Regions from separate parts of the Kocuria sp. UCD-OTCP genome, predicted to be linked through region 4. Evidence: riboswitches for the same ligand, from Rfam matches in the RefSeq annotation. Region 4 holds a riboswitch; each other region holds the start of a gene.

Region 1 (3,679 bases), on a different contig from region 4:
GTCGTCCAGGTGGAGGACGTCCCCGATCTCACTCCCCTGTTCCGGCACCGCCCGGACGACTTCCCGTACGTGGTCGCCGAGGTGGGCCGGGACGGCGGCGAGATCTGCCTCCAGCACGCCAGCCGCGTCCGGGCCGCGGACGAGCAGCAGATCGAGGGCGAGACCGAGCACCTGAAGAAGTTCCCCGGGGGCGGCTGGTCGCAGGGGCGCTGGCAGCGGCACACGGAGGACGTGTGGCGGCGCAACACCGAGCAGGTGGCCGAGCAGATCGACAAGGTCGTGGCCGAGAGCGGGGCCCAGCTCGTCGTCCTGGCCGGGGACCTGCGGGCCCGGGGCCTGGTCGAGGAGCAGCTGTCCAAGGCGAGCCGGGGGATGCTGAGCGTCGTGGACGCCAACACCCGGGCGGAGGGCAGCAAGTCCGCCGACTTCGACCACCAGGTCGAGGAGCGCGTGGCGGAGGTCGTGGCGCACCGCCAGCAGGCGCTGCTCGAGCGGCTCGCCGAGCAGCAGGGACGCGCGGACCCCACCGCCGTCTCGGGGATGGCGCCCGTGGTCTCCGCCCTGCAGCAGGCCCAGGCGGAGACGCTGCTGATCGACGACACCCACCTGGACACGGAGCAGCAGCTCATCGCCCTGGACGCCGAGCCGTGGATCGCCCTGGAGGAGTCGGAGGCCGTGGGCGCCGGCGTGCTGGGCCGGGTCTCCGCCGACGCCGCGCTGGTGCGCGCCGCGGTGCTGACCGACGGCCGCCCCGTCTTCGTGCCGCCGGGGGCGCTGCCCCACGGCACGGACGTCGCGGCCCTGCTGCGCTGGAGCGCCGCACCGGCGTCCTGACCCGGCACGGACGAGGGGCCCCCGCACGCGGGGGCCCCTCGTCCGTGCCCTGCCCCGTGCTCTCGGCGGAGCCGCGGGGTCAGGGGACGGGGGTCAGAGGGCCAGCTGGCGGGCGGGGGTGTCCGCGGCGGAGGGCCTGCCCGCGTAGGCGCCCCGGAACGCGGCGGCGGGGTGGGTGCCGAGCACCTTGGTCTGCCCCTTGCCGTAGAGGTTCTCGCGCAGCGTGGTGCCCTCGTAGCCGGTGCGGTAGCGGCCGCGCTTCTGCAGCTCCGGCACGACCCACTCCACGAAGTCCTCGAACGAGCCCGGGGACACGTGGTAGGCGAGGTTGATGCCGTCCAGCCCGCCCTCGTCGATCCACCGCTCGAGCTCGTCGGCCACGGTCTGCGGGGACCCGACGATCGGCACGCCCATGCCGCCCATCGAGATGTGCTTGGCGACCTCCTTGATCGTCCACTTCTTGTGCGGGTCGGCCGTGGTGAAGGGGGTCAGGAAGGACTGGATCGAGTCGGTCTTGATGTACTCCAGGACGTCGTTCTCGTCGTAGCGGCCCAGGTCCAGCCCGGACCAGCCGCCCACGAGGCCCAGCGCGCCGTCGGTGTCCGCGTACCGCTCGTAGTCGCGGCGCTTCTGCTCGGCCTTCGCGTCGGTCTCGTCGACGATCACGTGCAGCATGGCGAAGATCTTGAGGTCGTCCCGGTTCCGCCCGCCGGCCTCCGCCTCGTCGCGCAGCTTGTCGGTCACCACCCGGGTCAGGTCCGGGCGGATGCCGCCCACGAACACCGCCTCCGCGTGGCGGCCGGCGAACGCCCGCCCGCGGGAGGAGGCCCCGGCCTGGAAGATCAGCGGCGTGCGCTGCGGGGACGGCTCGGTCAGCCCGATGCCGGGGACGTCGAAGTACCTGCCGTGGTGCTGGATCGGGTGGACGAGCGCCGGGTCGGCGAAGACCCCGTTGACCCGGTCGCGCCGGACCGCGCCGTCCTCCCAGGAGCCCTCCCAGAGCTTGTAGCAGACCTCCATGAACTCCTCGGCGATCTCGTAGCGCTCGTCGTGGGAGATCTGCTCCGTCAGCCCGTGGTTCTCGGCGGCCGACTTCAGGTAGGACGTCACCACGTTGAAGCCCATCCGGCCCTTCGTGAGGTGGTCGAGGGTCGCGAACTTCCGGGCGAGCGGGTACGGCTGCTCGTAGGTGATCGCGCTCGTCACGCCGAAGCCGAGGTGCTTCGTCACGGCCGCCATCGCGGAGATCTGCATGAAGGGGTCGTTGACCGGGATCTGGGTGGCGTCCCGGATCACCGGGGCCGCGGAGTTCTGGTAGACGTCGTAGTACCCGACGACGTCCGCGAGGAACAGCGCGTCGAAGAGCCCCTTCTCCAGGACCTGGGCGACGTCCGTCCAGTACTCGATCGTGTTGTACTCGTCCGCCCGGGAGCGGGGGTGCTTCCACAGACCGGGGGCCTGGTGGCCCACGCAGGTCATGTCGAAGGCGTTCAGGGCGATGCGCTTGCTCATGGGGTGTTCCTCCCGGGTCGATGCCGACCCGCGCCCGTGCGTCGTGGAGACCTGCCCGCGGGTCCGACGCACTGGTGGGCGCCGTACTTGCCGCGGAGCACGTGCACCGCGGCCCGATGTTCATCTGGGGCACCCCGCTACGGGAGAGGGTTGCCGCCCGACCAGCCAGAGCTTCGTGTCGGGACTCGTCATCGTCGTCGGGGGACAGCTTAGCGGGTGGCCCCTGACCGGGTGCAACCCCTGTGCGGTCCCGCCGCACGGGGACGGTCCCGGCCCGCATCGGGCCTGCGCCCACCCGGTTCGGGCGGCTCCGCCGGGTCGCTCAGCCGGGTCTTTCAGCCGGGCGGGGCGAGCGGCGGGGTCCGGCCCGGGTCCAGGGTCCAGCCCCGCCGGAGCAGGGACCGGAGCTCGATCAGGGGGCAGGTGTCCATGACCACGTCGAGGCCGGCCCGCTCCGCCCGGGCGGCGGCGTCCTCGTCGACGACGCCCAGCTGCAGCCACACCGCGGCGGCGCCCACGGCGATGGCCTGGTCCACCACCGCGCCGACGCGGCGGGAGTTCACGAAGCAGTCCACCACGTCGATCGGCCCCGGGACCTCGGCGAGCGTGCGGTGGCCGGGCTCGCCGTGCACTGGCTCGCCCTTCGGGTTGACCGGGACGATCGTCATGCCGAGGTCGTCCCGGATCCGCTTCGCCACCGAGTGCGCCGGACGGGCCGTGTTGCCGGTCAGCCCCACCACGGCCCACCGGCCGGGCCGTGTCATGAGGCGGTCGATGACGGCGGGGTCGTTGCGGCTCATGCCCCCAGCCTGGCACGGAACCCGTTCCCCCTCCTTCTTCCTCCGCGGGATTGCACGTGTCGGCGACCTCGCGGAGGGGGGAGGGTCAGGAGAAGAGCGGCAGGAGGTCCGCGTGCGCGCCCAGCTCCGCACGCTCCTGGGCGGTCAGCTCCGCCCGGCCGGTTCCCACGCGGGCGAAGTGCTCGTCGCTCCAGTGCTCGAGCGGTTCCCGCTCCCACAGGTCGGTGAGGACCCGGCGGACCTCGGCGAGCCCGTCCACGGCGGGACCCGGGGAGCCGTCCAGGTGCTGGATCAGGTCCAGGTGGTGGACCGTGGCCTCCACCGCGAGGGTGCTCAGCAGGTCCTCGACGCGCAGCACGTGCCCCTGGGTGCGGACCGCGCCGTCGCCGCAGTGTTGCGCGGCGTGCACGAGCGCCCGGGTGGTCTCGCGGTGGAGGGCGCGCACCGGCTCCCAGTCCAGGACCATGGACGCGGCCACGCGGGTGTGGCGCCGGGCCTCGGCGGCCCCCGCGGGATCGCCGCCCCAGTCGGTC
Region 2 (3,679 bases), on a different contig from region 4:
CCTCTTCTCCGTGGACGCCCACCGGTCCTCGTCGGTCGGGGTGAGCCCGCCGAGGCGGGAGAAGGAGTAGTTCCACCACGCGCCGTAGTCGACCGCGCTGGACATCGTGTGCCCGTACTCGCCGTCGTTGACCACGTCCACGCCGATCTCGCGCTGCCGGCGCACCACGTCCTCGACGCCCACGGCGAGCTCGTCGGTGAGCTGCTCGAACGTGATGGCGCCCTCGGCGTGCCGCTGGTTGGCCTCGAGCAGCCGCGGGGTCCGCGGCAGGGAGCCCACGTGGGTGGTCTGCACGTGGTCGGTGTTCTGCATGGTCATGCGTGTCCTCCTGAGGGTCTGCGGGAAGGTCGGGGGCCGGTCAGGACCAGAGCCGGCGGGAGGCGAGCTCGGCCCCGCGGGCGAGGGTCTCGAGCTTCGCCGCGGCGATCTGCGGGTGGATCCGCCCGCCCAGGCCGCAGTCGGTCGAGGCGATCACGTTCTCGCGGCCCACCTGGCGGGCGAAGCGCTCGATCCGGTCGGCCACCAGCTCCGGGTGCTCCACCACGTTGGTGGCGTGGGAGACGATCCCCGGGATGATGATCTTGCCCTCGGGCAGCTCGTGGTCCTGCCAGACCTTCCACTCGTGCTCGTGCCGGGCGTTGGCGGCCTCGAAGCTGTAGCCGCCGGCCCTGATGGAGAGCATGAGCTCCACCAGGTGCTCGAACCCGAGGTCCGTGGTGTGCGGGCCGTGCCAGGAGCCCCAGCACAGGTGGAAGCGCACCTGCTCCTCCGGGATGCCCTCGAGGGCGTAGTTGAGGGCCTCGACCCGCTTGCGGGTGAACGCGAGGTAGTCCTCCACGCCGGGCTCGGGATTGACCTGGTCCCAGTTCTCCGCGATGGACGGGTCGTCGATCTGCACGATCAGCCCGGCGTCGGTGATCGCCCGGTACTCCTCGCGCATCACCTCGGCGCAGGCGGTCAGCACCTCGTCCTCGTCCGCGTAGTGGGTGTTCTCCAGCCGCGCGCACGAGCCCGGGGACAGCGCGGCGAGGTAGCCCTCGCTCGCGCCCGTGGCCTGCAGCCCGGCCTTGAGGTTGCGGATGTCCGCCTCCAGCGCCGCGTGGCCCGTGTACTCCAGCTTCCCGGTGATCTTCGGGAACGGCGCCTGCTTGCCCGTGGTGATGCCCGAGGAGGGGTCCGTGTACGCCTCGTGGAAGAGCCGGCGGTCCCGGCGGTCCCCGAAGCTCGTCAGGACCACCCTGCCGGGCGAGGAGCGCTGCGGCTCCTGCTCCCACAGGTCCACGTCGCCGGGGGTGAGGCCCGAGATCCGGGCGAAGACGTAGTGCCACCACGCGCCGTAGTCGACCTCCGCGGCCATGACGTGGCCGTACTCGCCGTCGTTGACCACGTCGATCCCGAGCTCGCGCTGTCGGCGGACCACGTCGACCACCGAGTCCTGCAGGAGCCGGTCGTACTCCGCCTCCGGGACGGCCCCCTTCGCCCGGTTGGCCTCGAGCAGCGCCGGGGTGCGCGGGAGGGACCCGGCGTGGGTCGTGCGGATGCGGTCGGCGCTTCGCAGCATGGGTCGTGCGTCCTTTCCATCGGTCCTGGCGGTAGCACCGGAGGCGGGACGGGGATGCCGTCGCCCGGGTTGCTGCGGCGTCGTCGAGCCAGATCTCTCGGCCGCTCTGGATGGTGACCCTGTCATCCAAGCGCACCCGTGCGCGCTGCGCCATTCGGCGCCCGGATGACGGACATGACGCCGTGTGACGCGACCCGGCGCGCACTCCCGGGAGGAGCTGTCCTTCGCGAACATGGCCTGGATCACATACCGTGGCGGTGATCCGTGCCCCTCACCCCGCGGGCACGACGGACCAGAGGAAGGACCCCCATGTCCCAGACGCCCCAGCAGCAGGACCTCGAGGGCCGCACGGCGCTCGTCACCGGTGGCGCGAGCGGCATCGGCCTGGCCGCCGCCTGGGCCCTCGCCGGCTCCGGCGCGCACGTGGTCGTGGCCGACGTCGACGAGGCCGGGGCGCAGCGCGTCGCGGACGAGCTCGGCGGCCGCGCGTGGGCCGTCGACCTGCTCGACACCGCGGCGCTCGCCGAGCTGAGCCTCGAGGTCGACGTGCTGGTCAACAACGCCGGCATCCAGAAGGTCGCCCCCCTCCAGGAGTTCGACCCCGCGGACTTCCACCGGATCCTGGTGCTGATGCTGGAGTCCCCGTTCCTGCTGGTGCGCGCCGCGCTGCCGCACATGTACGAGCGGGGCTGGGGGCGCGTCATCAACGTCTCCTCCGTGCACGGGCTGCGGGCGTCCCCCTACAAGAGCGCCTACGTCTCGGCGAAGCACGGCCTGGAGGGGCTGTCCAAGACCGTCGCGGTGGAGGGCGCGGCCCACGGGGTGACGAGCAACTGCATCAACCCCGGCTACGTGCGCACCCCGCTCGTCGAGAAGCAGATCGCCGACCAGGCGAGGGTGCACGGGATCCCCGAGTCCGAGGTGGTGGAGCGGATCATGCTCGGCGAGACGCCGATCAAGAAGCTCGTGGACCCGGAGGACGTCGGCAGCCTGGTCGCGTGGCTGGCCGGACCGCACGCGTCCATGGTCACCGGGGCCTCCTACACGATGGACGGCGGCTGGACGGCGCGCTGAGCCCGCCCCGGGCCGCTCAGCGGTGACCCAGCTCCCGGGAGAGCCGGTGGGCCTCCGTGAGCAGGGCCCGGCCCAGGAGCTGCCGGCGCTCGCCGCTGAACCGGGGCTCGATGCCCGTGAGGCTCAGCGCGTAGACCGGCGTGCCCGTCGCGTCGAAGACCGCGGCGGCCATGCCCCAGCTGCCCTCGACGATCAGCCCCGGGTTCACGGCGAAGCCCTCCCGCCGGACGTCCGCGAGCAGCTCCCGGATCCGCTCGGGCGTGTGCAGCGGGCCCCACTCGGTGCGGGCCCCGGCCGTGGCCGCGAGGACCCGGTCCACCTCCGCGTCCGGGAGGTGGGCCAGGACCGCCAGCCCTGCCGAGGCCACGCCGAGCGGCAGCCGCAGCCCCTCGTAGAGGACGTGGGAGCGGATGGGGAAGGCGCCCTCCACGCGCGCCAGGCAGACCGTCTCCAGCCCCCGGCGGACCGAGAGGAACGCGCTCTCGCCGGTGGCCTCCGCGAGCCGGCGCAGCGAGGGCCCGGCCAGCTCCCGGATCGGATAGCGGTGGGCCGCCACTGCGCCCAGCACGTACAGCTCGGGGCCCAGCTGCCAGGCCCCGGTCCCGGCGTCGCGGTCCACGAGGCCCTCCTCGGCCAGTCCCGTGAGCAGCCGGTGCACGGTGGGGCGGGTCAGCCCGGTCTCGGCGGCGAGCTCCGCCACCGTGCTGCCCCGTTCCCGCCCCGCGACGGCCCGCAGCAGCTGCCCCACCCGGTGGACCACCTGGGTCCCCTGGCCCGTCGTCCGCTCCTGTCCCATGACTCCACTATATGGACAGTCAGGGGACGAATGGCCGGATGCTGAGGAGAAGCGCCGTCGTGCCGCCGGATCTGTTGACCGGCATGTGGAGGCTCCCTAGATTGAGTGCTGGGTCACAGTCCGACGAGAGGAAGGGACAAGGGTGTCCAAGGTCAGAGACAACGCCGCCGAGCTGCTGGCGGAGAGCCTGCGGGACGGCATGACGCTCGCCGTGGGCGGGTTCGGGCTGAGCGGGATCCCCCGGGATC
Region 3 (3,679 bases), on a different contig from region 4:
CGGTGTCAGAGGCGGTGCTCCGGCGGGATCAGCGGGCGCTCGGCGCGGACCCGCAGCTCCTGGACCGCCCACGAGTTGCCGTCGGGGTCGCTGAAGCCGAAGACGGTGCCGCCGTCCCGCTCGTCGAGCACCGTGATCCCGCTCACCTCCACACCCCGGGACAGCAGCTCCTCGCGGGCCGCCCGGGCGTCCGCGACCACCAGCTGGAGCCCGCGCAGGGACCCGGGGGCCATCTCCCGGTGGGCGGGGAGGTTGCCCACCACGATCGAGCAGCCGGACCCGGGCGGGGTCAGCTGGGCGATGTCCATCTGCTCGGTGGTGGTGTGGTGGTCGAGGTGGAAGCCGACCTGGTCCCGGTAGAACTCCACGGCCCGGTCGACGTCGCGCACCGGCACCAGCACCACCTCGAGCGTCCAGTCCACGGTCAGGCCCCGCCCTGCGCGGTCCGCCCGCCCAGCAGCTCCTCGAGCCGCTCGTAGCCCTCGGCCACGCCCTTCTCCATGCCGGATCCGACCATCCCGTCGCGGGCCTCCTGGGACGCGTGGACGGTGTGCCCGCGCAGCCGGCACCGGCCGTCGCCCAGGTCCTCGAAATGCAGGTACTCCAGGTCCACGGCGTCGGGCCAGCCCTCGTACTCGAAGGTCTGGACCACGAGCTCGTTCTCGCGCACCGTGTGGAAGACGCCGCGGAAGGCGTACTCCTCGGTGCTGTCCTCGCCGCGCTGGACGAACCGGTAGGCGCCGCCGGGGCGGAACTCGAAGCCGTCGATCCGGGTCCGCAGCCCGCGCGGCCCGATCCACTGCCGGAACAGCTCGGGGTCGGCGTGGGCGCGGAAGACGTCGGCCACGGGGTGGTCGAACTCGCGCTCGAAGTCGATGAAGGGCAGGCCGTCGGGGACGGTCAGGTGCAGGGCGTGTCCCATGGTTCAGTCCTGGGTGTGCTCGCCGCGGTCCGCGGCTCGGGTGTCGAGCACGGCGTCGAGGCGGCGGAACTGCTCCTCCCGGACCAGCCGGTACCGGTCGATCCACGCGGTGAGCGCCTCGAGCCGTGCGGGGTCCAGGTGGACGGGCCGGCGCTGGGCGTCACGGGTGCGCGTGACGAGCTGCGCCTGCTCGAGGACCTGGATGTGCTTCGAGACCGCCTGGAGGGAGATCGCGAAGGGTTCCGCCAGTTCGGTGACCGTGGCCGGGCCGCGGCTGAGCCGGGCGACGATGCGGCGGCGGACCGGGTCGGCCAGGGCCAGGAAGGCCCTGTCGAGCTCGTCGTCGCCGGGATCCACGGTGTTTGTCAACTGATTCCTTGATCAACCTGTTGGTTGTCAAAGACTAGGCCGCCCGCCCCGGCCCGGCAAGACCCGAGACCGGATCGTGACGACCCCGGACCTGCGCTCCTCATGGGCCTCGCCGCCGGTGCGTCGTCGCCGGTGCGTCGTCGCGCGTCGGTGTTGCGTCCTGTGACGCCGCGGTCGTCACAGTCGGCGCACCGGCGTCTTCTGGGCGCCCGCACTTGGCAGCGCAGCGGGGCAGCCGTTGGAATGGGTCCTGCATCTATCCAGAGCGGCCGAGAGACCTGGCTCGTCGACGCCGCAGCAACCATCCGCGCCCCCGCCACGGGGTGCACGGAACGGTGCTCCCGCCAGGACCGATGGAGCTGTCGCAGCCTCCCGGGTCCACTCCGGGACGGCTGCTGCCCTCCCTCGGGGTGACCCTTGGAGGAAGAACGTGACACCACGCCCGACCGCCCGGCCGGCGCCGCCGTCCCTGTCCTACGAGCTCTATCCGCCGCGCAGCGCGGCGAGCGCCGACACGCTGCTGCGGACCATCGAGGAGCTCGAGCCCACCCGTCCCGACCACGTCTCGGTGACGTACAGCGGGGACGAGCAGCGCCGGGACAGCTCGCTCGCCCTGCTCGACCACCTCCTGGCGCGCACGAGCCTGCGGCCCCTGGCCCACCTGACGTGCGTCGGCAGCACTCGGGCCGAGCTGGAGCAGACCGTGGCCGCACTGGTCCGCCGCGGCGTCCGGGGCGTCCTGGCCCTGCGCGGCGACCTCGACCCGGGGGCCGAGCCGGGCGAGCTGCGGCACGCCGGCGAGCTCGTGGAGCTCGTGCGCGAGGTCGAGCAGCGCCACACCGCGGCCCTGGCGGCCGGCCGGCTCGCCGTGGGCGTGGCCGCCTACCCGACCCGGCACCCGGAGTCGCCGTCCTTCCGGCACGACGTCGAGGTGCTGCTGGCCAAGCAGCGCTCCGGGGCGGACTTCGCGATCACGCAGGTCTACTTCCGCCCGCAGCGCTACGAGCGCCTGGTCGCGGCGGCGCGGGCGGCCGGGGTGACGATCCCGATCGTCCCGGGGATCATGCCGGTCACCGACCCGCGGCGGCTCCGGACGCTGTGCCGGCTGGCGGGCCTGGCGCCCCACCCGGGCCTGGCCGCCGCGCTGGAGGACGCGCCCGGTCCTGCCGAGCGGCACCGCGCCGGCGTGGCCTTCGCGGCGCGGCTGGCCCGCGCCGCCCTGGACGCCGGCGCCCCCGGGCTGCACCTCTACACCTTCAACGAGCACGGGGCCGCGCTCGACCTGCTGGAGCACGTGGACCTCCCGCGCGTCCCGCACGTGCCCGTCGCGCTCGAGGACCTTCTGCTCCCCGCCTGAGCACGCGCCCACCCACCGTTCCGCACGACCCCTCGACACCCCTTCAGGAGACCACCATGACCACTGTCCCGTTCCCCGCCGCCACCATCACCGGCTACCCCCGGATCGGCCGCCGCCGCGAGCTGAAGAAGGCCCTGGAGGCCTACTGGGCCGGGCGCTCGACCCGCGAGGAGCTCGAGTCTGCGGCCGCCGACCTGCAGCTGGCGACCCACCGCCGGCTCGTGGAGCTGGGCCTCGGCGCCCGGGACTCGTCCCTGCCCGCGGCGTTCCCCCTCTACGACCAGGTCCTGGACACCACCGTGGCCCTCGGGGCGGTGCCGGCCCGCTTCGCCGATCTCGCCGACGCCGAGGGCCGGCTCGGCCTCGACGCGAGCTTCGTGCTGGCCCGCGGCGACGCCGGGCGCGCTCCCCTCGAGCTGACCAAGTGGTTCGACACCAACTACCACTACCTCGTGCCCGAGATCGGCCCGGAGACCCCGCTCCGCGCCACCGCCGACCGGCTCGTGGCCGACGTCCGCCGCGCCGCCGCGCACGGCTTCACCGTCCGCCCGGTCCTCGTGGGCCCGGTGTCCTTCCTCCTCCTCGCCAAGGCCGACGACGACGCCCCCGCGGGCTTCGACCCGCTGCAGCGGCTCCCCGAGCTGCTGCCCGTGTACGCGCGGCTGCTCCAGGAGCTCGCCGCCGCCGGCGCGGACTGGGTGCAGCTGGAGGAGCCGGCCCTCGTGGCGGACCAGGACGTCACCGGCGAGCAGCTCGCCGCGTCCGTGTGGGACGCCTACACGGGCCTGACCGCCGTGACCGGGCGCCCGCAGCTGTTCGTCACCACGTCCTACGGCTCCCCCGGGCCGCTGCTGCACCCGCTGGCCTGCTCCGGGGTGGAGGCCCTGCACCTGGACCTCGTCAAGGGCGCCGCCCCCACCGCCGAGGAGCTGGAGTTCTTCCGGGGCGAGGACTCCGCCGTGCTCGTGGCCGGCGCCGTGGACGGGCACAACGTGTGGCGGGCCGACCTGGCCGGCCGGCTCGACCAGCTC
Region 4 (3,679 bases):
CGGCCGATCCGGTCCCCCAGGTGCCCGGCGATGATCCCGCCCAAGGGTCGGGCGATCACCCCGACCGCGAGCGTGGCGAAGGACGCCACGATGCCGCCGAGCTCGGTGGCCATGGGGAAGAACTGGACGTTGAAGACGAGTGCGGCGGCGGTGCCGTAGAGGTAGAAGTCGTACCACTCGATGGTGGTCCCGGCGAAGGCCGAGGCCAGGACGCGCTTCTTGCCGTGGACGATGCTGCTGCGGCCCGGGGCGGCCGTGGTCGTGGTGCTCATGCGTCAGGCTCCTGGGGTTCGGTCGGCGTCGGCCGTGACATCGGTCGTGGCGCCGGTCTTCGCGTCGCCGATGGCGTTCAGGCCCTCCGGCAGGGTGCCGTTGATGAGGTAGTCGCCGAGGGCTCGGGCGCGGAAGGCGATCGGGTTGTGGGTGGCCACGGTCTGGGCGTTGCGCCAGTGCCGGTCCAGGCCCTTGGCCGTGGACGTGGCGGAGGCGCCCACGGTGAGGAACAGGTCCTGGGCCGCGCCGAGCGCCAGCTCCGGCACGGTGACCTGGGCGTGCTCCACGGCGATCTCGGACTCGTGCAGCGCCGCCGGGAGGGCCCCGGTGAAGTCCGGCCGGTCGGCGCCGGCCGCTGCGGCGGCGGCGATCCCGGCGTCCAGGGTGCGGGCGGCGTGCAGGACGGTGGCCTCGGCGGCGAAGGCCTTGGCGGAGATCCGCCCGGTGGCCTCCTGGATCAGCGGGTCGTCGCGGAACGGCAGGCCGAGCCCGGTGTTGAAGGTCCGCCGGCGTCCGGCGATGGTCTCCACCGCGTCCCTCCGGGCCGCCCGCGCGATGCCGGCCAGCACGGCCAGCAGCACGAGCTGGAAGAAGGCGGCCTCGTGGACGGCCTCCGCGCTGCCGGCGGTGCGGTCCAGCACGGCGTCCTCCGGGACACGCACCCGGTCGAAGACCGCGGTGCCGGTGCCGGTGAGCTTCTGCCCGAAGCCGTCCCAGTCGTCCTCGAGCGTCACACCCTCGGCGTCCGTGGCGACGACGGCGAAGCGCCGCCCGTCGCGGCCGTCCAGGGCGGCCGAGACGCGGGTGTAGTCGCAGAAGACGGAGCCGGTGGCGTAGAACTTCCGGCCGGTGAGCTCCCAGCCCTCGGCGGTCCGGCTCAGCACGGTGTTCAGGGTGCCCAGCGCGTTGCCGCCCTTCTCCGTGGAGGCGTTGCCGACGGTGGCTCCGGCCAGCACCCGCGGGTACCAGACCTCCTGGAACTCGCGGGGCAGGAAGCGCAGGGACTCCACGAAGCCGTGGTGGGAGCGGTAGAGGTGGGCGATGTTGGAGTCGGCCTCGGCCAGGTCGACCAGCAGCCGGGTGAAGTCCTCGAGGCTGACCCCGGGGCCGCCGTGGGCCGCCGGGACGCGCAGGGCACCGAACCCGGCCCGGTCCAGCCGGCCGACCTCCGCGTAGGGCAGCGCGCGCCGGAGGTCCCGGTCCAGGGCGCCGGCGGCGATCTCCGCGAACAGCGGCCGGAAGTGCTCCCGCAGCCCGGCGTAGTCCCCGGGCAGGCCGGCGGGGAGGTCCGTGCCGGCGCGGGGATGGGCGGTGGTCTCCTCGACCGTGCTCGGGGTCATGCGGTGGTCCTCTCGGTCGCACCGAGGATTGCCGGTCGGCCAGTCGCGCCGGGGGCGGGCCCGGTGGCGTCAGCGCCGGAGGCTGACGTCACGGGCCGACTGCAGATCCGGGATCTCCATCGGTTCTGGCATTAGCACCCTGACCCCGGAGGAGGGCGGGTTGCTGCGGCGTCGTCGAGCCAGATCTCTCAGCCGCTCTGAATGGGGCGCTTGCCATGGCATCAGACCGCCCGGTCCGGGACCAACCGGATGACGGGCGCACGTCATGGAATGTCACGACGGCGTCACAGAAGGTCACGTCCTCCGCGGTGGTGTAGCGGTGTGCCGCAGGAGACCGGATCAGTAGACCGGCTGGCCCGGGTCCACCTGCGCCACCCAGGCGAGCACCCCGCCCTCGAGGTGTCGGACCCGCTCCTCCCGCCCGGCGTAGAAGGACCGCAGCGCGGCGAGCGCGGTCGCGGAGCGGGCCCCGGCCTTGCAGTGCAGCACGAGGTCAGCGCCGCGGGCCTCCGGCGGCAGGGCGTCCGCGCCGCGGTCCAGGATCTCCTGCAGCGGGACGGGCACGGCGCCGTCGATGGCCACGAGCTCCCGCTCCCAGTCCTCGCGCACGTCCACCAGGGCGAAGGACGCCTCCCCGCGCTCCCGGCGCTCGAGCAGCCGGGCCAGCTCGGCCGCCCCGACGGTCTCGGAGGGGTCCGCGCCGGGCAGCGCGCAGACCGCGGCGGGCCGGGCCACCGCGGTGACCGGGGCGGCGTCGGGATCCGGGGTGAGCCGCATCTCGCGCCAGGTCATCGCCAGCGCGTCGTGCAGCAGCACCCGCCCGAGCAGGGGCTCCCCGGTGCCGGTGACGAGCTTGACGGCCTCGGTGACCATGACCGCGCCGACGGTGGCGGGGAGCATGCCGAAGACCCCGCCCTCGGCGCAGCTGGGCACCTCGCCGTCCGGCGGGGCCTCGGGGTAGAGGTCCCGGTAGGTGGGCCCGTGCCCGGCCCAGAAGACGCTGACCTGCCCCTCGAAGCGCAGGATGGAGCCCCACACGCAAGGCGTGCCGGTCAGGGCGGCGGCGTCGCTGACCACGTAGCGGGTCGCGAAGTTGTCGGCGCCGTCCAGGACCAGGTCGTACCCGCCGAGGATGTCCACGGCGTTGTCCGCGTCCAGCCGGACGGGGTGGGTGCGGACCTCCACCAGCGGGTTGAGCGCGGTGACGGCCTCGGCGGCGGAGACGGACTTGGGGCGGCCGACGTCGGCGGTCGTGTGCACCACCTGGCGCTGCAGGTTGGAGACCGCCACCACGTCGTCGTCGACGATCCCGAGGGTCCCGACCCCCGCCGCGGCGAGGTACTGCAGGGCCGGGGACCCGAGCCCCCCGGCGCCGACGACGAGCACGCGGGCGTTCCGCAGCCGCCGCTGGCCGCGGGTCCCGATCCCGGGCAGGGTCAGGTGCCGGGCGTAGCGCTCGAGCTCCTCGCGGGTCAGTTCGGGGCCGGGCTCCACGAGCGGGGGCAGCGGGCTCACGGCCGCTCCCCCACGGGCGCCCAGTCCCCGCGCGGCACGTCCGCCGGGCCGACTGAGGAGCCGGCGGACGACCCGTCGGCCCGCCCGGCACCGGCGGCGTCCGTGTCGATCCGCCCGGCCATCGACGAGGACGCCTGGGCGTGGCGGCGGGCCGGGATGCGCCCGGCACCGGCGGCGAGCCGGCCGGCGAGCACGGCGTGGCGCATCGCGGTGGCCATCGCCACCGGGTCCTGGGCGCGGGTGACGGCGCTGGCCAGCAGCACGGCGTCGCAGCCCAGCTCCATGGCCAGGGCGGCCTCGGAGGCGGTGCCGATCCCGGCGTCGAGCACCACGGGGACGGACGCCCGGGAGGCGATGAGCTCGATGTTGTGCGGATTGAGGATGCCCAGCCCGGTGCCGATGGGGGCGCCCAGGGGCATCACCGCGGCCGCGCCCAGGTCCTCGAGCCGGCGGGCGAGGGCCGGGTCGTCGGAGGTGTAGGCGAAGACCTTGAAGCCGCGGGCCACGAGCTGCTCGGTGGCGTCGAGGAGCTCCACCACGTCGGGCAGCAG

The links. A riboswitch is a leader RNA that binds a small molecule or an ion and turns the genes downstream of it on or off. The one in region 4 is predicted to bind S-adenosylmethionine.
Region 1: it holds a riboswitch for S-adenosylmethionine, as region 4 does, so the genes downstream of both, H488_RS29850 (LLM class flavin-dependent oxidoreductase) here and H488_RS20350 (acyl-CoA dehydrogenase family protein) in region 4, are expected to answer to the same signal.
Region 2: it holds a riboswitch for S-adenosylmethionine, as region 4 does, so the genes downstream of both, H488_RS26135 (cobalamin-independent methionine synthase II family protein) here and H488_RS20350 (acyl-CoA dehydrogenase family protein) in region 4, are expected to answer to the same signal.
Region 3: it holds a riboswitch for S-adenosylmethionine, as region 4 does, so the genes downstream of both, H488_RS25965 (methylenetetrahydrofolate reductase) here and H488_RS20350 (acyl-CoA dehydrogenase family protein) in region 4, are expected to answer to the same signal.

The regions. Positions count from the first base shown of each region.
Region 1 is NZ_AOSQ01000031.1:8,498-12,176, reverse strand. Features, by position in the region: gene H488_RS29855 (baeRF2 domain-containing protein) at 1-834, shown strand, start outside; gene H488_RS29850 (LLM class flavin-dependent oxidoreductase) at 928-2,346, opposite strand; SAM riboswitch class IV at 2,425-2,539, opposite strand; gene H488_RS29845 (CoA-binding protein) at 2,682-3,146, opposite strand; gene H488_RS29840 (maleylpyruvate isomerase N-terminal domain-containing protein) at 3,232-3,679, opposite strand, start outside.
Region 2 is NZ_AOSQ01000018.1:180,291-183,969, forward strand. Features, by position in the region: gene H488_RS26130 (cobalamin-independent methionine synthase II family protein) at 1-318, opposite strand, end outside; gene H488_RS26135 (cobalamin-independent methionine synthase II family protein) at 359-1,561, opposite strand; SAM riboswitch class I at 1,575-1,678, opposite strand; gene H488_RS26140 (3-hydroxybutyrate dehydrogenase) at 1,871-2,635, shown strand; gene H488_RS26145 (IclR family transcriptional regulator) at 2,652-3,431, opposite strand; gene H488_RS26150 (CoA transferase subunit A) at 3,574-3,679, shown strand, end outside.
Region 3 is NZ_AOSQ01000018.1:144,611-148,289, reverse strand. Features, by position in the region: gene H488_RS25980 (VOC family protein) at 6-422, opposite strand; gene H488_RS25975 (SRPBCC family protein) at 425-922, opposite strand; gene H488_RS25970 (ArsR/SmtB family transcription factor) at 926-1,279, opposite strand; SAM riboswitch class I at 1,545-1,651, shown strand; gene H488_RS25965 (methylenetetrahydrofolate reductase) at 1,722-2,648, shown strand; gene metE (5-methyltetrahydropteroyltriglutamate--homocysteine S-methyltransferase) at 2,705-3,679, shown strand, end outside.
Region 4 is NZ_AOSQ01000001.1:211,916-215,594, reverse strand. Features, by position in the region: gene H488_RS20355 (MFS transporter) at 1-272, opposite strand, end outside; gene H488_RS20350 (acyl-CoA dehydrogenase family protein) at 276-1,613, opposite strand; SAM riboswitch class I at 1,727-1,821, opposite strand; gene moeB (molybdopterin-synthase adenylyltransferase MoeB) at 1,953-3,128, opposite strand; gene H488_RS20340 (thiazole synthase) at 3,125-3,679, opposite strand, start outside.